DNA from 2 places in the Marinobacter sp. NFXS9 genome. Region 2 is predicted to be linked to the other one. Evidence: predicted binding sites of a transcription regulator. Region 2 holds the regulator's gene; the other holds the start of a gene.
What was found. The regulator LexA, encoded in region 2, represses DNA repair genes until DNA is damaged. The targets are predictions, from matches to a motif close to CTGTNTNNNNANACAG.
Positions count from the first base shown of each region.

Region 1: recN (DNA repair protein RecN) is a predicted target of LexA. The motif match lies at 14,146-14,161, and genes of this name have one in related genera.

Region 1 is NZ_JAGDDW010000005.1:268,661-284,091, forward strand. It holds gene folP (dihydropteroate synthase) at 1-584, opposite strand, end outside; gene ftsH (ATP-dependent zinc metalloprotease FtsH) at 696-2,642, opposite strand; gene rlmE (23S rRNA (uridine(2552)-2'-O)-methyltransferase RlmE) at 2,829-3,452, opposite strand; gene yhbY (ribosome assembly RNA-binding protein YhbY) at 3,638-3,949, shown strand; gene greA (transcription elongation factor GreA) at 4,031-4,510, opposite strand; gene carB (carbamoyl-phosphate synthase large subunit) at 4,516-7,731, opposite strand; gene carA (glutamine-hydrolyzing carbamoyl-phosphate synthase small subunit) at 7,793-8,947, opposite strand; gene dapB (4-hydroxy-tetrahydrodipicolinate reductase) at 9,218-10,021, opposite strand; gene dnaJ (molecular chaperone DnaJ) at 10,033-11,157, opposite strand; gene dnaK (molecular chaperone DnaK) at 11,330-13,255, opposite strand; gene grpE (nucleotide exchange factor GrpE) at 13,378-13,998, opposite strand; gene recN (DNA repair protein RecN) at 14,214-15,431, shown strand, end outside.
Region 2 is NZ_JAGDDW010000002.1:263,948-279,378, forward strand. It holds gene trhA (PAQR family membrane homeostasis protein TrhA) at 1-72, shown strand, start outside; gene J3364_RS04810 (autotransporter assembly complex protein TamA) at 178-1,923, shown strand; gene J3364_RS04815 (translocation/assembly module TamB domain-containing protein) at 1,920-5,588, shown strand; gene J3364_RS04820 (SIMPL domain-containing protein) at 5,609-6,310, opposite strand; gene J3364_RS04825 (hypothetical protein) at 6,478-6,681, shown strand; gene J3364_RS04830 (gamma-glutamyl-gamma-aminobutyrate hydrolase family protein) at 6,683-7,399, opposite strand; gene J3364_RS04835 (amidoligase family protein) at 7,375-8,373, opposite strand; gene J3364_RS04840 (DUF6231 family protein) at 8,648-9,136, shown strand; gene J3364_RS04845 (acylphosphatase) at 9,319-9,591, shown strand; gene lexA (transcriptional repressor LexA) at 9,692-10,300, shown strand; gene J3364_RS04855 (cell division inhibitor SulA) at 10,333-10,860, shown strand; gene J3364_RS04860 (hypothetical protein) at 11,157-11,423, opposite strand; gene J3364_RS04865 (DUF6586 family protein) at 11,511-11,987, opposite strand; gene J3364_RS04870 (DUF1329 domain-containing protein) at 12,247-13,608, shown strand; gene J3364_RS04875 (SOS cell division inhibitor) at 13,754-14,068, shown strand; gene J3364_RS04880 (sigma-54 dependent transcriptional regulator) at 14,277-15,431, shown strand, end outside.

The DNA of each region.
Region 1 (15,431 bases), on a different contig from region 2:
AAACCGGGGTCGAGGATAATCCGCTCTGCCGGGATGCCGGCCTCCTTGGCGACAGCAACCCGATCCATCAGGAATCGCGACACCTCGGACACCACGTTGTCGTAATGCGGCGCCTGCTGCATGGTGCCCGGCTCGCCCTGCATGTGCATCAGGCACACGGGGATACCGGCGTCTGCTGCGGCCTGCATCGCACCGTCTTTGGTCAAGGCCCGGACGTCGTTGACCAGGCCAGCCCCCAACCGTGCGCTTTCGGTGATGACCTGCGGGGTGCTGGTATCCACGGAAATGGCCACATCAAGGCGCTGACTGATCGCCTCGACCACCGGACAGACGCGATCCAACTCCTCGTCGACGCTGACCGTCGCCGCGCCCGGCCGGGTCGACTCGCCGCCAATATCGATAAACGCCGCGCCTTCCCGCACCAGCTTTTCTGCCTGTGCCAGCGCCGTATCAAGTTGATTGAAACGGCCGCCGTCGGAAAAGGAATCCGGCGTTACATTCACGACGCCCATCACCTGGGGATGGGCAAGGTCGATCTTGTGTCCGGCAAAGTTCATTTCCATCGGCAGCATCCTCTTGTTGATTGGTACGTCGAAGCGCGACCCACAAACACGCTTCCCACAATGAAAAACGCCGTCCCGCGGGACGGCGTTTGAAGGTCTTTCTATCGCTCGGGACGGACCCGACAGCGTCGGTCAGTGCTCCCCAGCGGGACCGCCGATGCCTTCGCCAGGGCGACGACCGGAGTCGCCGCTGCCGGACGCCGGACTCGCTGCCGGCGACGCTTCATCGTCCGGCGCATTGCCACCGGCACCCGGGCCATTCCAACCCTGCGGTGGGCGCGGCGTCTTGCCGGCCATGATGTCGTCGATCTGGTAGCGATCGATGGTCTCGTAGCGCATCAGCGCGTCGGCCATCATTTCCAGCTTGTCGCGATTCTCGATCAGCAGGTTGCGCGCCGTCTCGTAACAATCGTCGATGATGGAACGCACTTCCTCGTCGATCCGCTGGGCCGTTTCCGGCGAGTAGACCGTGTGGCTCTGACCGGCAGAGCGACCCAGGAACGGCTCTTCACTGTCGGTATCGTACTGCAGCGGCCCCAGCTTTTCGGACAGCCCCCAGCGCGTCACCATGTTGCGGGCCAGCGATGTGGCACGCTCGATGTCATTGGACGCACCGGTGGTCACACCCTCGAAGCCCAGCGTCAGCTCCTCGGCAATACGGCCGCCGAACAGACTGCAGATCGAGCTGATCAGATAGCGCTTGGAGTGGCTGTACTTATCCTCTTCCGGCAGGAACATGGTGACACCCAGTGCCCGGCCGCGCGGAATGATACTGACCTTGTACACCGGATCATGTTCCGGCACGAGACGCCCGACAATGGCGTGACCGGATTCGTGATACGCGGTGTTGAGCTTCTCTTTTTCGTTCATGACCATGGATTTGCGCTCGGCGCCCATCATGATCTTGTCCTTGGCCAGCTCCAGCTCTTCCCCGGAGACCAGACGCTGGTTACGGCGCGCCGCAAACAGTGCCGCCTCGTTCACCAGGTTGGCCAGATCAGCACCGGAGAAACCGGGCGTACCGCGGGCGATCACTTTCGGATCGACGCCGTCGGCCAGCGGCACCTTCTTCAGGTGCACCTTGAGGATCTGTTCGCGACCAATGATGTCCGGCAGGTTGACCACCACCTGACGATCGAAACGGCCCGGGCGCAGCAGCGCCGGATCCAGGACATCCGGACGGTTGGTGGCGGCGATGACGATCACGCCTTCGTTGCCCTCGAAACCGTCCATCTCAACCAGCAGCTGGTTCAGGGTCTGCTCACGTTCATCGTGACCACCGCCCAGGCCAGCCCCCCGGTGACGACCGACCGCATCGATCTCATCGATGAAGATGATACAGGGGCTCTGCTTCTTGGCCTGCTCGAACATGTCACGGACACGGGAGGCGCCCACGCCCACGAACATTTCCACGAAATCGGAACCGGAGATGGAGAAGAACGGCACCTTGGCTTCACCAGCAATGGCCTTCGCCAACAGCGTTTTACCGGTACCCGGCGGACCAACCATCAGGACGCCGCGCGGGATGCGACCGCCCAGTCGCTGGAACTTGCTCGGATCCCGCAGGAAGTCCACCAACTCCTTGACGTCTTCCTTCGCCTCGTCGACGCCGGCCACGTCAGAGAAGGTGGTCTTGATCTGGTCCTCGCTCATCAGGCGAGCCTTGCTCTTACCGAACGACATGGGGCCTTTGCCGCCACCACCGCCCTGCATCTGTCGCATAAAGAACACGAACAGCGCGATGATGATCAGAATCGGGAACGAGGCGACCAGCAACTGCGTCCAGATGCTTTGACGGTCCGGCTCCTTACCCACAATCTCGACATTGTTGGCAAGCAGATCGTCCATCAACTTGTTATCCGGCACTTGCGGGCGAATCGTCTGGAAACGGGTGTTGTCTTCACGCACACCCTGGATCTCCAGGCCGTCCACCGTCACCTGCTTGACTTGTCCCTGTTGCACCATCTGTACGAACTGGGAGTAATTGACCTGCTGTCCACTCGTCGTCGGAGAGAAGTTTTGGAAAACCATCAGCAGGACGGCTGCTATGATCAGCCAGAGAACCAGATTTTTAGCCATATCGTTCAAGGATCATCACCTGTGAATGTAAGGGCCACCGCCGGGGCCGCCCCGCAAGAAGATAACCGGATGTCAAGCCGGCAACCCCTTCTACCTCAACCTTACATCAATTGTACGCCCCTTAACTAGGAATGGCGCAGTGTCCGAAGACGACCTGTCGCCGACAGCAACCCGTTAATGGACGCTTCAGGCGCCACGAAAACCGCGACACACCTGATAGACTTCGCGAGAACGGGACCGGGAGGCTCCCGGCTTGCGACTCACGACGGTCCTGAAATTCGTTTTCATATCCTTGAGCAGGGAATCGAAGCCCTCGCCCTGGAATACCTTTGCCACAAAAACGCCGTCCGGCCTCAGGACCTGCTTGGCCATATCCAGCGCCAGCTCCACCAGATCCATCGCCTTGGGAATATCAACGGCAGGCATACCACTCATATTGGGGGCCATATCCGAAATTACAACGTCGGCACGCGCCTCACCCAGTAAATCCAGCAATTTGTCCAGTACGGACTGCTCCGTGAAATCCCCCTGCAGGAAGTCCACGCCGGCAATCGGATTCATGTCCAGGATGTCACTGGCCACGACTCGTCCGTTGTGCCCAATGCGCTCCATTGCCACCTGGGACCAGCCGCCCGGCGCCGCGCCGAGGTCCACAACCACTTGTCCTGGTTTAAAAAAACGGTCTTTGTCGTCCAGCTCAATCAGCTTGTAGCTGGCCCGGGAGCGATAACCATCGACCTGCGAGCGTTTGACGTATTCGTCATCAAAATGCTCTTTCAACCAGCGCTTGCTGGATTTGGAACGCGCCAAACCGAACCTCCAATAACAGACGGGGCGACGGAGACGTTAAAATGCCCGAAGTTACCCAGCCTAATAATACGTAGTGACAGCGATTCACCGCCCGCGGGCGTGCTGCTACAATCCGTCGATTATACGGGATTGGCGCAGTGACTGCCGCCCGACATTTTAAATCGTATTGATAAAGAGACTGAATTATGAGCCTGTCGCCCGAACAACGGCGCGCCTATCGCGCCATAGCCCATCATCTGAAGCCGGTCGTGATTATCGGCGACAAGGGGCTGAGCGAAGGCCTGCAACAGGAGCTGGACCGTGCCCTGAATGATCACGAGCTGATCAAGGTGAAAATCGCCAGCCCGGATCGCGACGAGCGTCAGGCGGCGATTGAGGCGGTCTGCCAGGAAGCCGGCGCGGAACTGGTGCAGATGATCGGCAAGAACGCCGTCATCCTGCGTCGGGCTGAGAAACCCAACCCCAAGCTGTCGAACCTTCAACGCTACAAGGACTGAGCCACAGGACCTTTCGACTTCGGGATTCGGGACACACAAAAAAGCCGGCTGACGCCGGCTTTTCTGCATTCAGGCCAGCGATCAAAGATGCTCAACGGCCTCGATTTCGTACTCAACGGTGCCGGAAGGCACACGGACGGCGACGACGTCACCCTCGTTCTTGCCGATCAGAGCTCGGGCGATCGGTGACGTAACGGAAAGCTTGCCAGCCTTGATATCCGCCTCATCCTCGCCGCAGATCTGGTACTGAACTTCCTCGTCCGTATCGACATTGATCAGCTTGACGGTCACACCAAAGATCACCTTACCGGTATTGTCCATCTTGGTAACGTCAATGATCTGGGCGGCAGACAGCTTGGATTCGATCTCCTGAATCCGGCCTTCGATGAAGCTCTGCTGCTCACGCGCGGCATGGTATTCCGCGTTTTCCTTCAGGTCGCCGTGCTCACGGGCCTCGGCGATGGCTTCGATAACACGGGGACGATCTTCGCTCTTGAGCTTCTTCAGCTCAGCACGAAGCGCCGCCTCACCGCTCACCGTCATCGGCACTCGATTGTTCATAACGTTCAAATTCCTGCGTGCAAGTCCTGAAGCCGACGTACCGTCCGCTCCGGTCCAAATTTAATGGCGCGGCAGAAGGCTTCGCCACCTGCCAGCGTGGTTGTGTAGGTCACCTTGTGCTGAAGCGCAGATTGGCGGATCTGGGCTGAATCAGAGATCGCCTTGCGCCCTTCTGTGGTGTTGATGATCAGCTGGATCTGACCGTTCTTGATATCGTCCACGATGTGCGGCCGGCCTTCACGCACCTTGTTCACGCGCTCGACCTCAATTCCCGCGTCCTTCAGGGCCGCGGCGGTGCCCGTGGTGGCCACCAGGCGGAATCCCGCGTCAATCAGGTCGCGTGCGACGGTAATCGCGCCCGGCTTATCCACATCGCGTACGGAGATGAAGGCCGTCCCCTTGTCCGGCAGACGGGTGCCTGACGCCAGTGACGCCTTGGCAAACGCCTCGTCGAAACTGTCACCCAGGCCCATCACCTCACCGGTGGACTTCATTTCCGGTCCCAGGATCGGGTCCACCGACGGGAACTTGTTGAACGGGAACACAGACTCTTTCACCGCATAGTACGTGGGCACCACCTCTTCGGTGAAGCCCTGCTCCTGCAGGCTGATGCCCGCCATGCAACGCGCGGCGACCTTGGCCAGGGACACGCCGATGGCCTTGGACACGAACGGCACGGTGCGTGAGGCCCGCGGGTTTACTTCGATCACGTAGATGGTGTCGTCCTGCCAGGCCAGCTGGACGTTCATCAGGCCGACGACTTCCAGTTCGATCGCCATGCGCTTGACGGTCTCGCGCATTTCGTCCTGCACCGCCTTGGGCAGCGTGTACGGCGGCAGCGAGCAGGCGGAGTCACCGGAGTGTACGCCGGCCTGTTCGATGTGCTGCATGATACCGCCGATCACCACGTCCTTGCCGTCACTGACCGCATCGATATCCACCTCGATGGCGGCATTGAGGAAGTGATCCAGCAGCACCGGGCTGTCGTTGGAGACCAGCACGGCGTTGCGCATGTAGCGCACCAGCTCTTCTTCGTCGTAGACGATTTCCATGGCCCGTCCACCCAGGACGTAGGACGGACGCACCACCAGCGGGTAGCCGATTTCGCGGGCCACCAGCACGCCTTCCTCATGACTGCGCACGGTCGCGTTCTGCGGCTGGCGCAGATTGAGGCGATTGATCATCTGCTGGAAGCGCTCACGGTCTTCCGCGCGGTCGATCGCGTCCGGCGTGGTGCCGATGATCGGCACGCCGGCCGCTTCCAGCCCCCGGGCCAGCTTCAGCGGCGTCTGGCCGCCGAACTGGACGATCACGCCCGCCGGCTTCTCGAGGTTCACGATTTCCAGGACGTCCTCCAGGGTAATCGGCTCGAAGTAGAGGCGATCGGAGGTGTCGTAGTCGGTGGAGACCGTTTCCGGGTTGCAGTTGATCATGATGGTCTCGTAACCGTCCTCGCGCATGGCGAAGGCGGCGTGGACACAGCAGTAGTCAAACTCGATGCCCTGGCCGATCCGGTTGGGACCGCCGCCGATGACGACAATCTTCTTGCGGTCCGACGTCTCGGCTTCGCACTCTTCCTCGTAGGTGGAGTACATGTAGGCCGTGGAGGAGGCGAATTCCGCCGCACAGGTGTCGACCCGCTTGTAGACCGGGCGGATGCCCAGGTCGTGGCGGTGCTTGCGCAGGCTGGACTCGGAAATGCTCAGCAGCTTGGCCAGTCGCGAATCCGAAAAGCCCTTGCGCTTCAGGCGGAACAGGGTCGCGTGATCGATGTCGCTCTTGCCGGCCGTCTTCAGCGCTGCTTCTTCCTTGATCAGATCCTCGATCTGGATCAGGTACCAGGGATCCACCTTGGTGTGGCGGTAGATCTCGTCCACGGTCATGCCGGCGCGGAAGGCGTCGCCGATGTACCAGATGCGCTGCGCGCCAGGCACGTTCATTTCCTGGATCAGGGTCTCGCGACCGTCCTCGGTGGTGACGTCAACCATCTCCTCGAAGCCTTCAGAGCCCACTTCCAGGCCACGCAGGGCTTTCTGAACGGATTCCTGGAAGGTCCGACCGATGGCCATGACCTCACCCACGGACTTCATCTGGGTGGTCAGGCGGGCGTCGGCCTGGGGGAACTTCTCGAAGGTGAACCGGGGGATCTTGGTGACCACATAGTCGATGCTCGGCTCGAACGAGGCCGGGGTCACGCCGCCGGTGATGTCGTTCTGCAGCTCGTCGAGGGTGTAGCCCACCGCCAGCTTGGCCGCGACCTTGGCGATCGGGAAGCCGGTGGCCTTGGACGCCAGCGCCGAGGAGCGGGACACCCGCGGGTTCATCTCGATCACCACCATGCGGCCGGTGTCCGGATTGATGCCGAACTGGACGTTGGAGCCGCCGGTTTCCACGCCGATCTCACGCAGGACCGCCAGGGAGGCGTTCCGCATGATCTGGTATTCCTTGTCGGTCAGGGTCTGCGCCGGGGCGACGGTAATGGAGTCGCCCGTGTGCACGCCCATGGCGTCGAAGTTCTCGATGGCGCAGACGATGATGCAGTTGTCGTTCTTGTCCCGAACGACCTCCATCTCGTATTCCTTCCAGCCGATCAGGGACTCGTCGATCAGCAGCTCATTGGTCGGCGACAGGTCCAGGCCACGCTCACAGATCTCCTCGAACTCTTCCCGGTTGTACGCAATACCGCCGCCAGAGCCGCCCATGGTGAAGGACGGGCGGATGATGCAGGGGAAGCCGATGTTGTCGAGCACCTGCAGGGCTTCTTCCATGGAGTGCGCCAGGGACGCGCGCGGACACTCCAGACCGATGGCCTTCATCGCCTGGTCGAAGCGGTCACGGTCCTCGGCCTTGTCGATGGTGTCAGCGTTGGCGCCAATCATTTCCACACCGAACTCCGCCAGCACGCCGTGCTTTTCCAGATCCAGCGCGCAGTTCAGCGCGGTCTGGCCACCCATGGTGGGCAGCAGCGCATCCGGACGCTCTTTCTCGATGATCTTGGACACCGTCTTCCAGGTGATCGGCTCGATGTAGGTAGCATCGGCCATCGCCGGGTCGGTCATGATGGTCGCCGGGTTGGAGTTCACCAGGATGACCCGGTAGCCCTCCTCGCGCAGCGCCTTACACGCCTGGGCCCCGGAATAGTCGAACTCACACGCCTGCCCGATGACGATGGGGCCGGCACCCAGGATCAGGATGCTCTTGATATCAGTACGTTTTGGCATTTCTCAGTAAACCTGTCAGCAGCTTGAGTCAGTCGTCAGCATTGGCCGCTTACCGCGGCGTTCAGCGGCGCACCTCAGGAGGCTTGCGAGCCGGCCCGTCCATCAGGCGAATAAAGGTGTCGAACAGCGGCGCCACGTCATGCGGTCCCGGGCTCGCTTCCGGGTGCCCCTGGAAGCTGTAGGCCGGGCGGTCCGTGCGTCGGATACCCTGCAGGGTGCCGTCGAACAGGGATTTATGCGTCATCTCCAGGTTATCCGGCAGCGTGGATTCATCCACCGCGAAACCGTGGTTCTGACTGGTGATCATCACAGTACCGTCTTCCAGGTTCTGCACCGGGTGGTTGGCACCGTGGTGGCCGTGACCCATCTTCAGGGTCTTGGCGCCACTGGCCAGGGCCAGCAGCTGGTGGCCGAGACAGATACCGAAGACCGGCACCTCGGTCTCAAGAATGTCGCTGATCGCCTTGATGGCGTAATCGCAGGGCTCGGGATCGCCGGGGCCATTGGACAGGAAGATGCCGTCAGGATTCATCGCCAGCACCTCGGAGGCCGGCGTCTGCGGCGGCACAACCGTCACGTCGCAGCCGCGGGCGGCGAGCATGCGCAGGATGTTGTACTTGATGCCGTAATCGAAGGCGACCACCTTGTACTTGGGTGATTCCAGCTCTCCGTAACCACCGCCCTCCAGGGACCATTCTGTCTGGCTCCACTGGTAGGTCGTCTTGCTGCCGACTTCCTTGGCCAGGTCCATGCCCTTGAGCCCCGGGAAGGCGTTCGCCAGTTCCAGAGCGCGTTCTTCTGTGGCATGCTCGCCAGCGACTATCGCGCCGTTCTGGGAACCTTTGTCCCGCAGGATACGCGTCAGGCGGCGGGTGTCGATATCGGCAATGCCGATCACATTGTTGTCCCGCAGGTAGGCGTCAAGCGTCTTGGTCTGGCGCCAGCTGCTGGCCATCAGCGGCAGATCGCGGATGATCAGGCCGGCCGCCTGGATACCGGCGGACTCGACGTCTTCGTCGTTGACGCCGGTATTGCCGATATGGGGATAGGTCAGGGTGACGATCTGGCGAGCGTAGGACGGATCGGTCAGGATTTCCTGGTAGCCCGTCATGGCGGTATTGAAGACGACTTCGCCACTGGTTTCGCCGTCAGCGCCGATGGCGATTCCTTTGAACAGGCTTCCGTCTGCGAGCGCAAGGATTGCTGGTGTACTCAAGGCTTGTATCCTCATCGAGTGGCGTATCGTTGGTTCCGAAACGGACCGGCTCTCTCGCCCGGGCTAAAGAGGCCGCCCCTAACGTCACGAACAGGAGCGCAAGCGCAAATTCAGGTCGCAAAAAAGCGAGAGGGAGATTATGACTCCGTCCCGCTTTTTTCGTTGCCGATGGAGGGCTGCCGCCTTCCCGGCTTTTAAAACCACGCTTGGTGCAGTTAAACCGCCTTATTGTAAAAAATTTGGCGATCACTGTCCATGACTAATGGCCGCTCAGCTTTTGAGGTCGAGCACGTCCTGCATGTCATAGAGACCTGCCGGGCGCTCTGCCAACCACTGCGCCGCACGCACGGCGCCGCGGGCAAAGGTCATCCGGCTACTGGCCTTGTGGGTGATCTCGATTCGCTCGCCGATACCGGCAAACAACACCGTATGATCCCCGACTACATCGCCGGCACGGATGGTCTCAAAGCCGATCTCCTTACGCGGACGCTCGCCGACAAAACCTTCACGGCCGTAGACGGCACACTCTTTCAGATCACGCCCCAGCGCCTCGGCAACCACCTCGCCCATCCGAACCGCCGTGCCGGACGGCGAGTCCTTCTTGTGCCTGTGGTGCGCCTCGATGATTTCCACATCGTAGTCATCACCGAGCACCTGGGCCGCGGTGCGCAAAAGGTTGAGCGCGACGTTGACGCCGACACTCATATTGGGCGCGAAAACAACCGGCACGGATTCGGTAGCCTGCCGCAGCTCGACTTTCTCCGCTTCGGTCATGCCGGTGGTCCCGATCACCATCCGCTTGCCGTGACGGCCGCAGAAGCGGGCATTCTCCAGTGTCAGGTCCGGGAAGGTGAAATCGATGAGGACGTCGAAGGCGTCCTCAACCGCGGCCAGGTTATCCACAAGGGTAACTCCGTTGCGACCGATGCCAGCCACTTCACCGGCATCGGCGCCCACCAGACTGCTGCCCGGCTCGACAACGGCGGCGCTCAGGTCGAGACCGTCCGCCTCGTCGATCGCCTCCACCAGCGTCTTGCCCATGCGCCCGGCGGCGCCCATGATTGCTACCCTCATATCCTCAATCCTTAGAATTTCATTTCGTCGAAGAAGCTTTTCACGCCCTCGAACCACGAGGTCTTGCGCGGCGCATGGCTGGAAGCGCTCTGACCGTCCAGCGTCTGCTGAAATTCTTCCATCAGCTCTTTCTGGCGCTTGGTCAGGTTGACCGGCGTTTCCACGACCACCCGGCACAGCAAGTCACCAGCCGGCCCACCGCGCACCGGAGTCACCCCCTTGTTGCGCAGACGGAACAGCTTGCCCGTCTGGGTTTCCGCCGGGATCTTCAGCTTCACGCGGCCATCCAGGGTGGGCACCTCCAGCTCGCCGCCCAGCGTCGCATCGACAATGCTGATGGGCACTTCACAGTACAGGTTACGCCCATCGCGGGTGAAAATCGCGTGTTCACGCACAGCGACCTGCACGTAAAGATCGCCCGCCGGACCGCCATCCATGCCCATCTCGCCTTCGCCGGAGAGGCGGATACGATCACCGGTGTCGACACCCGGAGGCACTTTCACAGACAGGGTCTTCGCCTGCTCAACCCGACCGGCGCCGTGACACTTCTTACACGGATTCTTGATGACCTTCCCAGAACCCCGACAGGTGGGGCACGCCTGCTGTACGGCGAAAAAACCCTGTTGCATCCGCACCTGGCCGATACCGCCACAGGTGCCACAGGTTTCCGGCTGACTGCCCTTGGCCGCGCCGGAACCGTCACAGGTATCGCACTCGACATGCCCCGGCACCTTGATCTGAACCGTCGTGCCCTTGACCGCTTGTTCAAGATCCAGCTCCAGGGTGTAGCGCAGGTCCGCACCGCGGTTACTGCGACCCCGGCCACCACCAAAGATGTCACCAAAGACATCGCCGAAGATATCGGAGAAACTGGCGCCGCCGCCACCGAAGCCACCACCGCCGGCCTGACCATCCACGCCGGCGTGGCCGAATTGATCGTAGGCGCTGCGCTTGCTCGAATCCGCCAGGATCTCGTAGGCCTCACTGGCTTCCTTGAATTTGTTCTCGGCCTCTTCGTCATCCGGATTCCGGTCCGGATGGTATTTCATCGCAAGCTTGCGATACGCGCGTTTTATCTCTTTCTCATCTGCATCCCGGGAGACTCCGAGAATGTCGTAATAATCGCGTTTGGCCATGTTCTGATACCCGTTGCAGATCCCGCCAGCCCGGAATCTTATGACTGCTCCGTGAGCACTGGCATTCGACCCAGACCGGACCGATGCGACTCACAAATTTCCAACCCATCAAACGCGCAAAACGCGGGAAGCTGACTCCCCGCGTTTTGCGACGCTCATGAAGACATGAATATTACCGCTTGTCTTCGTCTTTGACCTCTTCGAACTCGGCATCGACAGCATCGTCGCCGCTGGACTGGGCCTGTTCGCCCTGCCCTTCAGCCTGGGCACCCTGCTCGGCCTGATCGGCGTACATCTTCTGAGCCAGTTCGGAAGACGCTTCGGTCAGTTTCTGGGTCTTGGCTTCGATGTCGTCCTTGTCGTCGCCTTTCAGGGCTTCTTCCAGCTCGCTGATGGCGCTTTCAATGGACTCTTTCTCCTGCTCAGTGACCTTATCGCCGGCTTCGCTCAGAGTCTTGCGAACGGCGTGGATCATGCCGTCACCCTGGTTGCGCACCTGGACCAGTTCCTCGAACTTACGATCGTCCTCGGCATTGGCCTCGGCGTCGGCGACCATCTTCTCGATTTCGTCCTCGTTCAGACCGGAAGAGGCCTTGATCACGATGGACTGTTCTTTGCCCGTCGCCTTGTCCTTCGCAGACACGTTCAGAATACCGTTGGCATCGATGTCGAAGGTGACTTCGATCTGCGGTACACCGCGCGGTGCCGGCGGGATATCGGCCAGGTCGAAACGACCCAGTGACTTGTTCTGGGACGCCTGCTTGCGCTCACCCTGGACCACGTGAATGGTCACAGCGGTCTGGTTGTCATCCGCGGTCGAGAAGGTCTGCGACTTCTTGGTCGGAATCGTGGTGTTCTTCTCGATCAGCGACGTGGCCACACCGCCCATGGTTTCGATACCCAGGGTCAGCGGAGTGACATCCAGCAGCAGGACGTCTTTCACATCGCCGGACAGAACCGCGGCCTGGATGGCAGCACCCATGGCAACCGCTTCGTCCGGGTTCACGTCTTTGCGCGCATCCTTACCGAAGAAATTCTTCACTTTTTCCTGGACCTTCGGCATCCGGGTCTGACCACCGACCAGGATCACTTCGTCGATGTCGCTGGCGTCAACGCCGGAGTCTTTCAGAGCCACCTTGCACGGCTCCAGACTGCGATCGACCAGCTCTTCAACCAGCGCTTCCAGCTTGGCGCGGGTCAGCTTGACGTTCATGTGCTTCGGACCACTCTGATCCGCCGTGATGTACGGCAGGTTGACGTCGGTCTGCTGGCTGCTGGACAGCTCGATCTTCGCCTTTTCGGCCGCTTCCTTCAGGCGCTGCATGGCCAGGGAGTCGCCGCGCAGGTCGATGCCACTGTCTTTCTTGAACTGGTCCGCCAGGTACTCGATGATCTTCAGGTCGAAGTCTTCACCACCCAGGAACGTGTCCCCGTTGGTGGCCAGCACTTCAAACTGGTGCTCACCGTCGACGTCGGCGATCTCGATGATGGAGATATCGAAGGTACCACCACCCAGGTCGTAGACGGCTACCGTGCGATCACCGCTCTTCTTGTCCAGGCCATAGGCCAAGGCAGCCGCAGTCGGCTCGTTGATGATCCGCTTCACGTCCAGGCCCGCGATCTTGCCGGCGTCCTTGGTCGCCTGACGCTGGCTGTCGTTGAAGTAGGCCGGAACGGTGATGACCGCTTCGGTAACCTTCTCGCCGAGATAGTCCTCAGCGGTCTTCTTCATCTTCTTCAGCACTTCCGCAGACACCTGCGGCGGCGCCATCTTCTTGCCTTTCACTTCAACCCAGGCGTCACCGTTGTCCGCCTTGGTGATCTTGTACGGCACCATCTTGATGTCTTTCTGAACGACGTTATCTTCGAAACGACGGCCGATCAGACGCTTGATGGCGTAAAGGGTGTTACTCGGGTTGGTCACCGCCTGACGCTTGGCGGACTGACCCACCAGCGTTTCACCCTCTTCGGTGTATGCGATGATGGACGGCGTCGTGCGATCGCCTTCCGCGTTTTCAATCACCTTGACCTTGTCGCCATCCATGATGGCTACACAAGAGTTGGTGGTGCCCAGGTCGATACCAATAATCTTGCTCATTGAATGACTCCAGTTCCTTTTATTCCTAAGCTCTGTTCTGCCCGAATCAGCATGCGTGGGATGCTGTCATTCTGTCGGCTTGCGAACCGTTTACTGCCTATATTGGCTCAGACGTTTCTTTTTCAAGCCTGCTCGTCGATTTTTGCGCCGTCTTCCGGTCGAGCGACCACAACCATGGCCGGACGTACCAGGCGCTCATTGAGGGTGTACCCCTTCTGGATGCAAGCCACGACGCTGTTCGGCTCGGCATCCGGCGCCGGCACCATGGACATGGCCTCGTGCAGCTGCGGATCGAACGGCTCACCGACCGGGTCGACCCGCTTCACGTTGAACTTCTCGAGGCTGTTCATCAGCAGGTTCAGCGTCATCTCGGCGCCTTCGCGGATGGACGCGACAACGTCGTCTGACGACGCCTTGCCTTCGGTGCTTTCAACGGCCTTTTCCAGGCTGTCCGCGACGGGCAACAGCTCCTTGACGAACTTCTCCAGCGCGAACTTGCGAGCCTTCTCGACATCGATTTCGGCGCGACGACGCACGTTCTGCATTTCCGCCTGTGTCCGCAGGACCTGATCCTTTTGCTCGGCAAGCTTTGCCTGCAGCGCCTCGACCTCGCTCAATTCACCCTGCGACTCGCCTTCCGGAGCCGAGGTTTCGCCGGCACCAGCGTCGGCCTGCGCAGTCTCCTCAGAGGCCTCTTTCAACTCGTCTTCCACGTTCTGGTTACGGGTTTCTTCTGCGCTCATCAGTCACTCCTGATCAATCATCGATGACGGCTCGGCCGCCCTTCTTGAATAGCTTGCCAGCGAATATGGGGACAGCTCACCGGGCTTTCAACCGCTTTTGCAACGATTGCTTGCAACCAGCAAAAATACTGTATACATTCACAGGTACTGTATATTTGACCAGATGCCGGGCGCCGTCGCCTTGGCAGCACCGTCGAACAGGACTGGAGCCTCTCATGCTGAATCAACTGATCGTCGCCAACTACGCCATTGCCGAGCGCGTCGAACTACAGTTCCGCCAGGGCATGACCACGCTGACCGGGGAGACCGGCGCCGGTAAATCCATTGTTCTCGACGCCCTCGGGCTGGTACTGGGCGGGCGCGCCGATGCGGGGGCCGTACGCCACGGCGCCAAGCGGGCGGACATTACCGCCAGCTTCGACGTGCGCCGCATCGCCGAGGCCCGAGAGTGGCTGGAAGCCCATGATCTGGATGAAGACAACGACTGCATCCTGCGCCGCGTGATCAGCAAGGACGGCCGCTCCCGCGCCTACATCAACGGTCAACCATGTCCACTGGCCGATCTGCGGGAACTGGGCGGCATGCTGATGGACATCCACAGCCAGCATCAGCACCAGTCATTGCTACAGAAAGAAACCCACCGCAAACTGCTGGACGAATTCGCCGACGCCGACAAGCTGGCCAGCGACGTCCGTGCCGCCTGGAAAACCTGGCACCAGACCCAGCAGCGACTGGAAGAGTTGCGCGGTAACCGCGACGAGAACGAGGCCCGCCTGCAATTGCTGCGCTACCAGGTAGAGGAACTTGACCGCCTGGCGCTGGAAGACGGCGAGCTGGACAACCTGGAAGCCGAGCAGGCCCGCCTGAGTCACGCTGAAACCGTCCTGCACAATTGCCACCAGGCGTCCGTCCTGTGCAGTGAGGACGAGCCCAGTGCGGCCAGCCTGATCCAGCAGGCCCTGCAACAGCTCGAGCAGCTGCCGGTCGAGGTGCCGGCCTTGGCCGACACCCTGCAAATGCTGAACGAGGCCCAGATTCAGGTCAGCGAAGCCGGCAATAACCTGCGCCATTTCGTGGAAGACTACGACGCCGACCCGGCTCGCCTCGAAGAAGTCGAGGAACGATTGAGCACGATTTATGACCTGGCCCGTAAACATCGGGTTTCCCCGGAAACCCTCGGGGAACTGCACACCCAGCTACAGACTGAACTGGAGCAACTGGACGGTGGCGAAGGCAGCCTGGAGCGTCTGGAGGCGGATGCCATGGAACTGAACGATAACTGGCAATCGAAAGCGGACGAACTGACCGCCCGGCGCGAGAAAGCCGCGGCCGAACTCGACGGTCGTATCGCCGAAGAGCTGGCCCACCTGAGCATGCCGTCCGTTCAATTCGTCACCCGACTGGCCCGTCACGAGAAAGCCGCGCCCTCACCG
Region 2 (15,431 bases):
CTGTTTGTGGTCGGTGGCGGGGCCTGTCACTTTTTCGCCATCTATTACGGCGTCCTTTACGACAAGATTTGAGGCATCTCTGATCGTCCCATTCTGTAATCCGGAAAGTCAGGCAGGGAACGCCGATCTTCGGTAGCATACGGCTGTTCGAAAGGTCACTTAGGGACGGAGACGTTTTTGACGATCAGCGCATTACGCCTGGGTGCATGCACCGGTTTTCTGCTGTCAGGTCTGTTCTGGGCCGCCTCTGCGCTGGGCGCGGGCCAGGTCGAGGTTCGCGTCGAAGGTGATTTTCCTGCCCTCCAGGAAAACGCCAGCAACTACATCGGTAACGTCGACGGGCGTTCCGCCGAAGATCTCCGTCGCTATGTCAGCCATGCCGAGTCCCAGGTGCGTGAAGCGTTGCGGGCCTTGGGCTATTACGATCCCAGCGTCCAGTGGCAGGTGGAAGACTCCGGGGAGACGCCGCTCCTCCAGCTCACCGTCCAGCCGGGCGAACCGGTGATGATCCGCAACCGTGAGGTGCGGGTGGAGGGCGATGCGGCGTCTGATCCGGATTTCGGCAAGGGCGATCTGTCCGCGATTGCGCCGGGCAAGGTGCTCAACCACGGGGCCTATGAGGCGGTTCGCCAGCGTATCCGGAACCGGGCCCGCAAGCTGGGTTACTTCGATGGAAAATTCACCGAGCGCAAGCTCAAGGTGGATCCGGAGGCCCGCACGGCGGATATCCTGATTGTCTTTGACAGCGGACCGCGTTATCTCTTTGGTGACGTCACCTTTGAAGGCGACGGGACTTTCGAGGAGCCGCTGCTTGACGGCTTTGTCGAGATCAAGCCCGGGGATCCCTACGATGCGGACAAGATCGCCGAGCTCGACAACAATCTTTCCAACAGTGGCTATTTTGCCGGGGTGATTGTGGATGCTCGTCACGAAGAGGCAACCGACCGACGGGTTCCGATCCATGTGCGGCTGAACACCCGGGATCCTCGCTCGGTGGCCGCGGGTATCGGCTTTTCCACCGACGTGGGGCCGCGCTTCCGCGGCACCTGGACGGAGCACTGGATTAACGCCATGGGCCACCGCCGCGGAGCGGAGGCCGAACTGTCGGCGCCGCGCCAGAGTGTCAGTGCCTACTACGAATTGCCGCTCGATCCCCCCATGACCGATGCCATCCGTTTCACCACCGGGTATCAGAACGAAAACATCGAGGATGTGAAGTCCGAGCGCTTCACCTTTGGTGAGCAGTGGCGCCACCAGCTCGATAATGAGTGGATGCGGGTGCTTTCGCTTCGTTTGGAGCGTGAGAACTACACCATTGGCCAGCAGGAGCCCAACAGCAGTCAACTGCTGCTGCCGGGCATCAGTTTTTCCAAGCTGGTGGCGGATTCGCCGATGGATCCATCACGGGGGTATCGTCTGCAGCTGGATGTCACCGGGGCCCACCGACAGCTTCTTTCCGATGCGGATATTGCCCATGTGCTGGCGGTGGCCAAGGGGCTGGTGACGGTCGGCAACGGTCATCGATTTCTCGGTCGTTTACAGCTCGGGGCGGTGGCCACCAACGATTTTGACGACGTGCCGCCCTCGCTGCGCTTCTTCGCCGGTGGTGACCAGAGCGTGCGAGGTTACGGCTACCAGACCCTGTCTCCCAAGGACTCCGACGGCGACACCGTGGGCGGCCGGTATTTGATCGTGGGCAGCCTCGAATACCAGTATCCGCTGTCCGATCAATGGCGCCTGGCGACCTTTGTCGACCGGGGCAATGCCATCGATAGCCTGAACGATCCACTGGCGACCGGTGTCGGTGCCGGTATCCGCTGGGTCAGCCCGGTCGGGCCGATTCGCCTGGATCTGGCCAAGGGTCTCGACGACAATCTGGGGGGCAGCTGGCGTCTGCACTTCTCGATGGGGCCAGAGCTATGAAGCGGGTCTTGTTGTGGACAGCCGGCAGCGTGCTGGCCCTGGTTCTTCTGGCACTGTTTACCGTGTTCCTGGTATTGCGCTCGGAGACCGGCACGGCATGGCTGCTGGAGCAGGTACCCGGCCTGGACGTCTCCGGCGGGCAGGGCGCCATACTCGGGCGTTGGCAGGCCAGCCATGTCCACTGGCAGGGTTATGGCGTCAACCTGGATCTGGATCAGGTGTATCTGGACTGGTCGCCGAGCTGCCTGTTCACCGGCGTGCTGTGTATTGACCGGCTGTTGGCCGAGCGGATTGACGTGCATCTGGCTCCCAGCGAGGAGTCCAGCGATGAACCCTTCACGCTGCCGTCGATCAATCTGCCGGTCGGACTGTCGGTCGGTGATGTCCGGCTGGGGCCGTTGGCCGTGGACGACAGCACCATCTGGCAGTCGTTTACGCTGGCCGTGGACGCGTCCGGTGCGGCCTGGACCATCAAGGATTTCGGGCTGGTGACCGACGCGGTCGAGGTGAATGCCAAGGGCCGCCTGGAAACCCGCGGCGACTGGCCGCTGGATCTGGACGTGGCACTGGCTCTGCCTTCGCCGGAGCCGGACAAGGCGTGGAAGCTGGCTCTCAAGCTGGCCGGCAGCGCTCACGACCTGCGGCTGACCGGCACCAGCGAAGGCTACCTGGCAGCCCAGCTGTCCGGCCGCGCGCAGCCGTTCGAGCCCGGGCTGCCGGCGTCGCTGAAGCTCAACAGCAAACGGTTCATGCCCTGGTCGGGCTTGCCGGCCACCCTGGAACTGGACCAGTGGACGCTGGCGCTGGATGGCAATCTGGACGACGGGTTCGACGTGACCTCCTCCGCCACCTTGCCGGGCACGGAGGGTCCGGTGTCGCTGAAGCTGACCGGCAACGCGCTGACCGATCGGGCACGGGATATAGAGCTGCAGCTGGCCTTGCCGGACGCCTCGCAACGGCAGACCCGCCTGACCGGCGAGGTGCAATGGCTGGATACGCTCAGCGCCCGCGGCAAGCTCGCCATCAACCGGTTCCCCTGGTACACGCTGCTGCCGGGAGTCGAAGAGCCGCCGGTGAAGCTGCAGTCTGCAGAGGCCACGTTCAACTACGCGGACGACCGGTACAACGTGCAACTGCAGGCGGCGGCACAGGGGCCCGCCGGCGACATGACGCTGGCGACGGATGCGGAGGGTGACCTGCAGCAGGTGACTCTTTCAAACCTGCGTCTGGATACCGGCGCCGGCGGGCTGGCCGGGAAGGCGCAGGTCCAGTACGGCGATATCGTGAGCTGGGACGCGGACCTCAATCTGGACCAGTTCAATCCAGGCTTCTGGGTCGCTGAGCTTAATGGGCAGTTGAGTGGATCGGTGACCTCTACCGGCTCGATCCCGGCATCCGGTCTCCAGGCCAAGGCGGATTGGCAGCTCGATGGGACCTGGCGCCAAAACAAGCTGTCGACCCGGGGCCAGCTGGAAGGTAGCGATAGCCGTTGGAGGATGGATCCGCTGAAGCTGGTGGTGGGCGAGAACACGGTATCCGGGAGCGGTCAGTGGGCCGATCAGATCCAGGCGGATATGCAGCTGGCCCTGCCCAAACTGGACCAGCTCTGGCCGGGCCTGGCCGGACGGATCGAGGGTGAAGCGCAGGTGTCCGGCTCGCCGCAGGCGCCGTCGGGCAAAGTGACGCTCAAAGGCCGTCAGTTGGCCTGGCAGGATCTGGAGCTGGCTACCCTGGACCTCAACGGTTCGGTGCAGGATGGCAAGCAGGTGGACGCCAGCCTGACCGTCGACAAACTGCACATGGGCGAACAGGTGATTGGTGACCTGGATGTGCAGCTGAAGGGGACGGAAGAGAAACATCGCCTGACACTGGACCTCACCCATCCCGAGGCCACTGTCAGGACGGTGTTCGAAGGCGGCCTGGGCCAGCTGTGGTCCGGCGCATTGGCCGAGGCGAGCGTCAAGACGTCCGACCAGATCTGGCGTCTGGCGCAGCCTGCGGCGATCGAGTACACCGACAAGGGACGGCTGACGTTGGCGGCCCATTGCTGGCGCTGGCAGTCCAGCAGCCTGTGTGCGGACGATCAGGTGCTGCTGCCGGATCAGAGCATTCACTACCAGCTGCAGAACTTCCCGATGGAGAGCCTCGCCGCGCTGTGGCCGGATGATTTCCGCTGGCAGGCCAAAATGAATGGCGAGATTGATCTGACGATGACGGACAAAGGGCCCGATGGCTCAATCAGCCTGAATGCGGGCCCCGGCGAATTTGGCATCCAGCAGCTGGATGAATGGCGGTCCATTGGATACAACACCCTGAAACTGAACGCAAAGCTGAAGCCACGCAAAGCCGACCTGAACCTCGACTTCAGCGGCGACCAACTGGGACGCTTCACCCTGGACCTGAGCGTCGACCCCAACAGCCGCAACCGGGAGATCGAGGGGCATTACGCCCTGTCGGGCTTACAGCTGGCCATTGTTGAGCCTTTTGTGGGGCTGCAATCCATCGAGGGTCAGATTGGCGGGGAGGGGGATCTGTCGGGGCCGCTGCTCAACCCCCAGGTGAACGGCAACCTGAGCCTGCAGAACGGCAAGGTGCTGGATCCCTCGATCCCCATCCCGTTCCGGGACGTGTCGCTTGATATGGCCTTCAAGGGGCAGCGAGCTGAAGTCGATGGCAGCTGGCGCAGCAACGAACGCAGCAAGGGCAGCCTCGATGGGGACATCGATTGGCGTGGCGGCAAGCCGTCCGTTGCCCTGAACCTGAAGGGTGATCGCCTGCCGCTGGTGTATGAGCCTTATGCCCGGCTGGAACTGTCACCGGACATCCAGTTCAGCTTCAAGGACCAGAAAGTCTCGGTCAGCGGTCGGGTTGGCGTTCCCCGGGGCGACATCGAGGTGCGCGAACTGCCGCCCTCCGCGGTCTCTGTATCCGATGACGAAGTGATCGTTGGCCAGGAGAAACAGGCGTCTGCGGTTGAGGAAATCGCGATGGACGTGACCGTCGTCGTCGGTGAGGACAAGGTCACCTTCAAGGGATTCGGGGTGACGGGCAACCTCAAAGGGGAGTTGCACATCGGCAACAATCTCGATACCCGGGGCACGCTGCAGCTGGTCGACGGGACCTATAAGGCCTACGGGCAGGAACTGGAGATTCGCCGCGCCCGGCTGGTGTTTGTCGGACCGATCAGTGAACCCTATATCGACGTGGAGGCGGTGCGGACCGTCGACAACGTGGTGGCCGGGGTGCGACTGAGTGGGCCGGCTGACGAACCGGAAGCCGAGGTGTTCTCGGAGCCGTCCATGCCGCAGGCCGAGGCGCTGTCCTACGTTATTCTCGGGCGTCCGCTCCGCTCCAGTGGCGACCAGAGCCAGGTGGGGCAGGCCGCTCTCAGTCTGGGACTCGCGCAGACCAACGAGCTGACCCGGGGATTGGGCGAGGAGTTTGGCATCCGGGATCTGACGCTGGAGGCTGAAGGTTCCGGCGAGGAAGCCAGCGTGGTAGCCAGTGGTTATATCACCGACGACCTGTCCGTGCGTTATGGCGTCGGGGTGTTCGAGCCGATCACGACGGTGGCGCTGCGTTACGATCTGGGGCGCTATTTCTACCTGGAAGCCGCCAGTGGGCTGGCGGCTTCCCTGGACCTGTTCTACACCCGCGATTTCTAGTGCCAGCGGGTGGGCAGGCTTCAGTCCAATTCAAAGGTGGCGTTGACCGTCACGGTGACTTCCCGGTCGCCAACGGCGGTCACCGGGCCGCTCTTGCCGCGGGCTTCCGCCATCATCATGGGAACCGGGCGACCGCCGTAGCTGGTGGACAGCGATTTGACCTCACCACAGCTCTGGTTCAGGCGCTTGGCGATGAACTGGCACTGGGCCTTGGCATCATCAATCGCCTTGCCGAGGGCTTCCCGCTCCAGCGATTTCTCGTTGGAGTGGAAGAAGTTGCCCTCGCCGACATGGTATTCCATACCCGCGTCCTGGGCGGCCTGCAGCACCGGGTTGAGGCTGTCCAGGGCCGACAGGGTAAAGCTGACGGACTGGGCGGCCACGCTCTGGGTCTGCGGTTTGTCGCCGTCCTTTTGTGGCGGCAGGCGTTGTGTATAGAGATTCAGGGCCGCGCTGTCGTAGTCGTCCAGCTGGTTGCGGTAGGCGCTGACGTTGTCCTCCCACTGGGCGATGGTGGTCTTGACGGCCCGGGTGGCCGCCTGGGCGTCGGGATTTTCCGCCCGCGCGGTAAACTGCAGACGGATGCTATCAGGGGTATAGGACACCTTGCCTTCGCCAGTCACGTTGACTTCGCCGGCCAGAGCCAGACCCGGCGTGAATGCCAGGGCCAGCAACAGCGGGCGAGGGATGACCTTGTGGATACCGAGTTGATTGAACACCATAGATGGTTCCTTGTGTTGTCGGATCGGGGGCTTCAGGCCCCCGAAGAAGCGGATGTCCTGGGACATCGGGCGTTGTCGTTATCTGCTGTGGCCGTCAAACCGGAAGCCTTGATTCTGCCTTCCGGCACGAGTGAGAATGGACCAAAGTCAGTCTCAGAGGTTCCTTCATGCTGGTTCATGAACAGCAGGTGCGCCTCACGCGCAGAGAGCAACAGGTCCTGCTGGAGCTTACCGGCCGCGATCCGTCGGCGATCCGCACCCGCGACGATCTGCGCCGCTACGCCGAGGCCAACCTGGCCGCGGAAGAGCATGATGTCGACACGTTACGTCGGCTCAAGTCCGTCCTCAGTAAATACCTGTTGGCTCTCTGAGCTAAAGGACCGGTCCCTCACTCCGCCCCAGTCGCTGTAACTTGTATTCCCTGGCCTGCTCGACAAAACATTCGAAAATACGCCGGTGCATCGGATGATAGAGCAGGTATTCCGGATGCCACTGCACCCCCAGAAGCCATTGCCCTTCCTCGCTCTCAACCGCCTGCACGAAATAGTCGTTGTCGATCGCTACCACCCGCAACCCCTGTCCCAGCCGCTTGATCGCCTGGCTGTGGATGCGGTTGGCGCCGATGGTGGTGGCGCGCATGATCTGGCCGAGGAGGCTGTCACGCACCAGGCGGACGGTCTGCAGGGGCAGCAGCAAGGGTCGGTGTCGCGTGTTGACGCGAAGCGGTGTGACGTTCTGGCATAGGGAGCCGCCCCGGAAAACGTTGATCAACTGGGCACCTCGGCAAATACCCAGCACCGGCAAGTGCAGGCGCTGGCATTCTTCCAGCAGGTGCCAGTCGGTTGTATCGCGCATTCGGTCAAAGCGGGCGGTCACTTCCGGCTTGCGGCCGTATCGTTCCGGATGGACGTGTGTCCCCCCGGAAAGGATCAGGCCGTCGAGCAGGCTGACGTCCACCCGGGCGCCCGGGCGAATAAAGACGCTACGGGCGCCGTAAAGCGCCAGCCCCAGGCGCATCAGACGGTGTGTCAGCCGTTGTCGTGACGGTCCACTGATCCCGATGGTCAGCCCGGGTTCTGCGTAAGCCATTCGTCGCAGCGGTCCTTCCAGCTGGTGGTGAGGTTCTTGAAGCTGATCTTGCGGCTCTCACGGTAGAGCGCCATCAGTGACTGGAGCCGTTCGGCATCGGCCGCGAGGTTTTCCACCAGGACCCAGTCGTTCCAGACGGTGGAAAAGTGCCACTGCGGGTTGTCGATGTCGCAGTCCGGCAGCCGGTAGTGAAGGGTGGGACGGGCTTTGACCCTTTCATCATCGACGTATTGACGCAGCAACGCATCGTCGAGATGAGAGAACAACGGCAGCAGATCCAGGGCGCGGTTGCGTGTCGGGTTGTAGTGCAGGTAGTCCTTCATCAGCGTCGCCTGATCCGGGTTGTAGTCCGGCTGCATGATCAGGTCGACGTAGTCGGTGTCCCAGGGCTCGATGTAGGTGGTGAACTTGCGGCTGATATCCAGCTGGTGACGGGACTTTAGCCAGTCGTAGAGCGCGGCAAAGGCACGCAGGTAGGCCAGGATCGTCGCCGGTTCCAGATCGGGCAACTCCGGGTTGAGCTGCAGGCCGAAGGCATAGATCAGGGCTTCCCGGCTGCCCTCGGCACCGGCTTCACGCAGCTTGTTGCAAAGTGTCTCCATGGTTTTCAGGTCGGAGAGGGCCAGCGGCGGGCTGACGATCTCCAGGGGCACGATGCGCTCGGCGGCGGCGTCGATCACCTCCATGGCATGACTGCCCAGCTCCCGGATGGATTCGGGCAGGCGATCGTCCTGCAGGTCCAGGTCCTTGATCGGATCGGAATCCAGCTCGATGGTGAAATCGCCGAGCGGGGAGTCGAGCCGGCTCACGTACCGGGACTCCAGGCGGGGCTCTGCCTCCAGCAAACCCGCGCAGAGATTGACAAGACCGTCATAGGACAGACCGGATATCTCCACTTCGACACCGACATGGCGTTCATCGCCGTCCCGGTTGTTGCGGATGCTGGGCATCCGGATTACCTGATCCGAGCTCATGTTCTCTCCTTGTCTGAAAGCCGGACGAGGGCGTCGCAGCGTTTGCCGCACCCTCCGATCGATCGTCTACAGGCCTGCCAGGCAGGCCACTACTCGCTGTGGGTCACTCTATCACAGCCTCTCAAGCGAGTGCCGCTTAACAGACCGTCATCGCCGGTCCGAGCGTGCGACGTCCCTGGTGGCTGGCTGTTAGACTGAAGGAGACTCTGGCGAGCGGGTTACCCTGCGTCGGGAGCCGGTAGTGCGCGATCGGGACAGGATGACCCCGCACCCTATGATGACCACTGGAGTAAACATCGACATGCTCGAGCAGACCCTGAAACAGCTAATCGGCCAATACCGACCCGAGAGCCTGATCGTTGCAGGGGATACGGCAGCCCGTATCGGTCGGGTCTGGGCCGATCATGCCGGCTCGCAATTGCTGGAACTGAACGGCGAGTCTGTTACGGGCCTGTCCCGTCGGGCTGAAGTGGTCGACCTGGCGCTGGTGACCGACATGCTGGGGACGCTTTCCCATGAAGACGCCCGGCAGCTGCTGGGTTGGCTGCGCAACGCGGGTGCCCGCCGGGTTGCGGTCAGCGTGCATCCGGACGATGACTGGTCGTTCAACGATATGATCAGCCTGGCCTTCACCCGCTATGCGACTCTGGACGACGGCATCGAACTGTTTACCTACGACATCGCCACCTACAACCGACCCCGGGACTGGAACAATCCCCGTTTCTGGGCCAACCCCGAGAATTGGGGCAAATACCGCTGGTAGCCCGTCATCAAGCGGGAGCGCGCCGACCTGATCCTGTATGAAGTGGGCGTTCGGTCCTCTTTGGTGGCATTTTCAGTGCGCCGGTACCGCGTTAGAGTAAGGACGATGGAAAGAATGTGGCGCCGGCGATGCAGTGGGTCAGCATTTTGCCCGCGGCGTCACGCCGTTATCAGGAGGTGGCTATGGACGAGCAATGCATCAGGGTCCGGATCTCCGGACAAGTTCAGGGCGTCTTTTTTCGTGCCAGTACGCAGGAACAGGCACAGGCGAAAGGCCTCTCCGGGTATGCCAAGAATCTGCCGGATGGGCGTGTCGAGGTCGTTGCCTGCGGTGACGGCGATGCCCTGGATCGTCTGGTGGAGTGGCTTCACAAGGGCCCTGAGCGGGCTCGGGTGGATCACGTAGATGTTGAGGCGGTCGGCTTCCGGAGCCATCAGGGTTTCCGCATCAAATAGTTGTATTCAGGGCTTGGATCCGATTTCTGTATACCGTCTTTACACTGGATGAAATACTGTATATAGTCGTTGATACTGTATATAAAGACAGGTCAACGGCATGAAGCTGACACCAAGACAAACCCAGGTACTGGATGTGATCCGTCGGTCGATCGATGAGACGGGTTATCCCCCCACGCGTGCGGAAATCGCCCAGGAGTTGGGCTTCAAGTCCGCAAACGCCGCGGAAGAACACCTGCGGGCGCTGGCCCGCAAGGGTGCGATCGAAATGGTGCCGGGCGCCAGTCGTGGCATCCGGCTGCCGGAAGCGGAAGAAGATCCGGGCCTGCCGATTGTCGGCCAGGTCGCTGCCGGCAGTCCCATTCTCGCGCAGGAACACATCGACGACTATTGTGCCCTGCAGCCAACTTTTTTCTCCCCATCCGCCGATTACCTGCTGCGCGTTCGCGGCATGAGTATGAAGGACATCGGTATCCTCGATGGCGATTTGCTGGCGGTTCACCGGACCCAGGACGTGCATAACGGCCAGGTGGTCGTGGCCCGGGTTGGCGAGGAAGTCACGGTCAAGCGCTACAAGCGCGACGGCTCCCGTGTCTACCTGATTGCCGAGAATGAGGAATTCGACCCCATCGAGGTTGATCTCACAGAGCAGGAACTGTTTATCGAAGGCCTGGGGGTGGGTGTGATCCGTCGTTCGGATATGCACTGACCACCCGGCACGCGAGCATTCGGAGGTGTCCCATGGAGCAGCTCAGTTTTAACCCGTCACTTTCCCGTCATCCGATGCCGGTGCCTGTTGTGGAGCCGGCCCTGGAACGACAGAGTCGTCGCCAGGAGGCGGGCCGCCCGACCGGATCCGTTGATTTCGCGAGGAGCGCGTCGTCCCGCGGAGCATCGGCGCCTCAGGTGCCCCAAGGGAATGTGACGGAGATTATCCTGCCGGAAGCGCAGGTGGAAAACATGCAGTTGCTCCTGCCCATGCTGACCCAGCTCAACCAGGAGCGCCGCTGGTTGGCGTGGATTGACCCGCCCCAGGCACTGATGCAGAAGTGGCAGCAGATGCACGGTATCGTTGCCGGAGAAATCCTGGTGCTGCGTTCCAGCGATCAGCACGATGCGTCGTCACTGGCCGAGCGTGCTCTACGGGCCGGAACGTGTCATGCGGTCGTGATGTGGACCGGTGGTGTTATGGGCGCGCCGGCGTTCGAGCGCCTACAGTCGGCGTCGGCACAGGGCAACAGCCATGGCGTCGTATTGCGTCAGCGGTAAGCCCTCTTGGTTGTGGTTGCCGAGCGCAAGGGCGCGCAGGTATTTCCTGTGGTCTGCAGGGTATAGGTCAGCAGGCCATTTATCAGAACAATCGAATGACAATGAGTGACGCAAGTTCTGGTCGAGAGAGATAGGTGCTGCCTCTCAGGTTGAGCATTCTGGTCGGGCGGTCGCCAATGATCAGGAAAAATGGTTACTGAAGAGTGGTGAGATGGAGGCTGATGATCGGTGAATGGTGGCGAGCAGCCGCGCTGATCTCGCCACAATGAGGGCGGGGGCTGGAAGGGCCGACCCGGTCAGTGAAGCGTTCTGGGGGTAGCCGGTTTGGCGACCTCGGCTTCGGCGTCTTCATCATCCCAATCGATGGCATCTGCAATATTGCCCACCGCCTCGATACCGGCGGTCATCATCGCCTTGGCGACAGACAGGTCGCGATCTTCCATCATGTCCCGTGCTTCCTGGGAGAAAGAAATACGCACCAGCGGTGTCGTTTCGTCGTCCGCCCGGCGCAGGGCAAAGTCACCATCGGGAAGTTCGACAATTTCCAGAATCGATGTGGACATATAGACTGCCTTATCCTGAAGGCCATTGGCCTTTTCAAATCAGTGTGTTCGTTGTCGCTGCGTCATTGCATGGGGGAGGGTGATTGGTCACCACTCGTCATGACGCTCCACGACCATTTCCAGATACGTTTTCATGCCGCCGGCGGTTTCCTGCAGTGCCGGCAGTGCGCGATCCGGTCCGTTCTGGGCCGCAATCGCAATCATGTTTTCCTGCTCGGTTGGCGCCTTGCGCTCTGTCGGTCTCTGTTGCTCACTGAGCAACTGTTCGGTTTGCTGCCACCAGGAGCCGGGCTCCATGGCCAGGCGTCTCAGCTCTTCCACTTCGGCACGATCACCGCCAATGCTGTCTGCGAGGGCGTCCAGGCTTTGTGGTGCCTGCTGGCGCGCCTGGTAGATGTCGGCAATGACCCGCAGCAGGGCCTGGCGTGATTCGGCCAACAGGGCAATACCGCCCTGAATGCTGGCTTCCCGCTCAACGGCGTGTTCCTGCTGCTCGGCAAGCCGGAACAGGGTACTGGCCAGAAACAGCTTCTGTCTGGTAAATGACGGCCATTGTGACGCCATGTCGGAACCCCGTGACTTCATTGATCTCTGCTGGTTGTGATTCTACCAGATTGTTGCCTGTGTTTCGCTGTCGTTGTGTGTCGATGATTGGCGCCTCGCAAGCTACCAATTAACAACTTCCTACAATTCAATGCTTGTCATCCGCTCGCCAATCAGGCAAAAAGCGCGCGCATTCGAAAAATATAACGACGCGTTCGCAACACGTTCGACGAAAGGTCGTCCGTGGCGGAATGCGTCCATGCTGGTTGGAGAACGGACTATGGGGAAGCAGACGCTTGCACTGATGGCGGTGTTGTCATTGGCCGGGATGGGCAGTATCGCCCAGGCCAAGGTATCCGACGCTGAGGCCGCCCGCCTGGATCAGGACCTGACACCGGTTGGCGCCGAGCGCGCCGGAAATCCGTCAGGCACGATCCCGGCCTGGGACGGCGGGCTGTCAACGCCGCCCGCGAGTTACCAGAAGGGTAAGATCGAGACGGATCCGTTTACCGATGACAAGCCGCTGTTCGTCATTACGGCCCGCAATGCCGATCTCTACAAGGACAAGCTGACCGCCGGCCATCGAAAACTGCTGGAGCAGTACGGCTCCGATTATGTGATGCCGGTCTACCGGACCCGGCGTACGGCGGCTTACCCTGAGCGAATCTATGATCGCCTGCGTGATAACGTCGTTTCTGCAACCCTGCTGGATAACGGTAATGGCGTGCGCGATACCATTGCCACCAGCCCGTTCCCGATACCCAAGAGCGGCCTGGAAGCGATCTGGAATCACATTCTGCGCTACCGCGGGGAAGAAGTGTCCTACCGTTCCGCCTTTGCCACACCGACGGTGGATGGATCGTTCACGCCGGTGCTGACCGAGTACGACTACTTCTTCGCCTACAGCGAGCCGGGCGCTACCCTCGCGGATATCGACAACAAGATCTTCTATCTGAAGACCCGGATTATGGCGCCCTCCAGTCTGGCCGGGACACTGAATCTGGTTCACGAGACGCTGGACCAGGTGCGTTCGCCGCGTCTGGCGTGGCGTTATGAATCCGGAGAGCGTCGCCTGCGTCGGTCCCCGAACCTGGCCTATACCACGGATCTGCCCAACAGCTCGTCGCTGCGCTCGGTGGATCAGAAGGATATGTATAACGGTGCGCCCAACCAGTACGACTGGGTGCTCAAGGGCAAGCGTGAAATCTACGTGCCCTACAACGCCTATCGCCTGCATCAGCCGTCCGCGACGGCCGACAAGATCGTCCAGGCGCGCCACATCAATCAGGAACTGACCCGTTACGAGCTGCACCGGGTCTGGGTTGTGGAAGCCACCCTGCGGACCGGCATCGAGCACATTTATCATCGTCGTGTGTTCTACATCGACGAAGACAGTTGGCAGATCCTGGTGTCTGAAGAGTACGACGAGGACGGCAACCTCTGGCGGGTTTCAGAGGCTCACAACATCAGCTACTACACGGTACCGGTGTTCTGGACCACGCTGGAACTGACCTACGATCTCAAGTCCGACCGCTATTATGTGGATGGGCTCGATGATGGCCAGGGCCCGTATGATTTCCATCCGGGCTTCCGTGGCAACGAGTTCACCGCCTCTGCGGTACGTCGCTCAGCCCGCCGCTGATGGATATCGACGCCGATAAAACCCGATCCCTGTGGATCGGGTTTTTTGTTGGGACGCAAGCCTGGTGGCGTACCGGTCGGCGGCAGGCGATATCGCGGTTATACTGCGTGAATCATCCACTGAACGCCGGGAAGGGGAAGACCGAATGCCGAACGCACTGGAATCGCTGGATCGCCTGATCAACGCCTTTCGCGAAGCGCTCTCGCAGGAAGACTGGGAGACGCTGGGGCAGGTCAGCCAGTCTGTTCAGCCGACGGTTTCAGCAGCCGTTGCGGATGAGGCGAATGATCGCGGTGAACTGGGTCAGCGGCTGGAAACCCTCCAGGAATTGATGGACGACGCTGCCCGGCAGGCGACCGAATCCCGTGATACGGCGGCGAGGGAACTGCGTGGAATGAACCAGAACCGTAATGCGCTGAAGACCTATGCCAATGTCCGTGCCCGCGGGCGCCGGCCGTGATTTTTGGTAAAAAATTGCGTCATAAAATTGACTCAAACCTTTCCGGAGTCTTAACTACGCGTCAGAATTCAGGCAAACTGTGGCCTTTCCAGAGCATTGCCGAGGGGCTCCGGCATCCAATGCAGCACATCTTTCGCAGACCCGTCCCCGGGGCGATCTGACAGCTGGCTGGTCGGTGCCTTCCTGATAACCCGGAGACAAATCCCGCATGTCCAGCGAACACAATAAAATTCTGGTCCTGATTAGTAATGACGCAGTCCGTCGTGATCTGACAACGATCCTGGATTTTATCGGAGAGGTCTCTCAGGTGGTCGCCCCGGAGGCTTTGGCGAGTATTGAGGCGACCGATCTGGCCGACGCGACGTCGGTGATGGTGGACAGCGCCGAGCCGGGGCTGGTCGACCTACTCAAGCAGCTGGACGAGCGTGATCCCGGACTGCCGGTTCTGGTGGTGGGGGATCCCGACCTGACCGATGTCAGCGAGGACATCGCGAAACGGGTGATCGCCCGCATGGAATGGCCCCTCAACTACACCAAGTTTGTTGACTCCCTCTATCGCGGTCAGGTCTTTCGTGATCAGTACGCCCGATCCAAAGAGCGAGGCCAGCAGCGCAGCGTTCAGCTGTTCCGCAGCTTGGTGGGCACGAGTCGAAGTGTCCAGCATGTGCGCCAGCTGATGAGCCAGGTCGCCGATAAAGAAGTCAGCGTGCTGATCACCGGCGAATCCGGAACCGGCAAGGAAGTCGTGGCGCGTAACCTGCACTACCATTCGCCGCGCCGCGACAAGCCTTTCGTGCCCGTCAACTGCGGCGCCATTCCCGGCGAGCTACTGGAAAGTGAATTGTTCGGCCATGAGAAAGGCGCTTTCACCGGCGCGATAACCGCCCGGATCGGTCGTTTCGAGATGGCCGAAGGCGGCACCCTGTTCCTCGATGAGATCGGCGATATGCCGCTCAACATGCAGGTCAAGATCCTGCGAGTGCTGCAGGAGAAAACCTTTGAGAGGGTGGGCAGTAACCGCACCCAGAGTGCCGACGTTCGGGTCATCGCCGCCACCCACAAGAATCTCGAAGACATGATCGAGGGCGGCGATTTCCGGGAAGACCTCTACTATCGCCTCAACGTCTTTCCCATCGAGATGCCGGCCTTGCGCGAGCGTGTCGAGGACATTCCGCTGCTGGTGAACGAGCTGATCGCCCGCATGGAGAAGGAAAAGCGCGGCTCACTGCGCCTGAATTCCGCCGCCATCATGAGCCTGTGCCGCCATGACTGGCCGGGCAATGTGCGCGAACTGGCCAACTTGGTGGAGCGCCTCGCCATCATGCACCCCTACGGCGTGATCGGTGTCCAGGAGCTGCCCAAA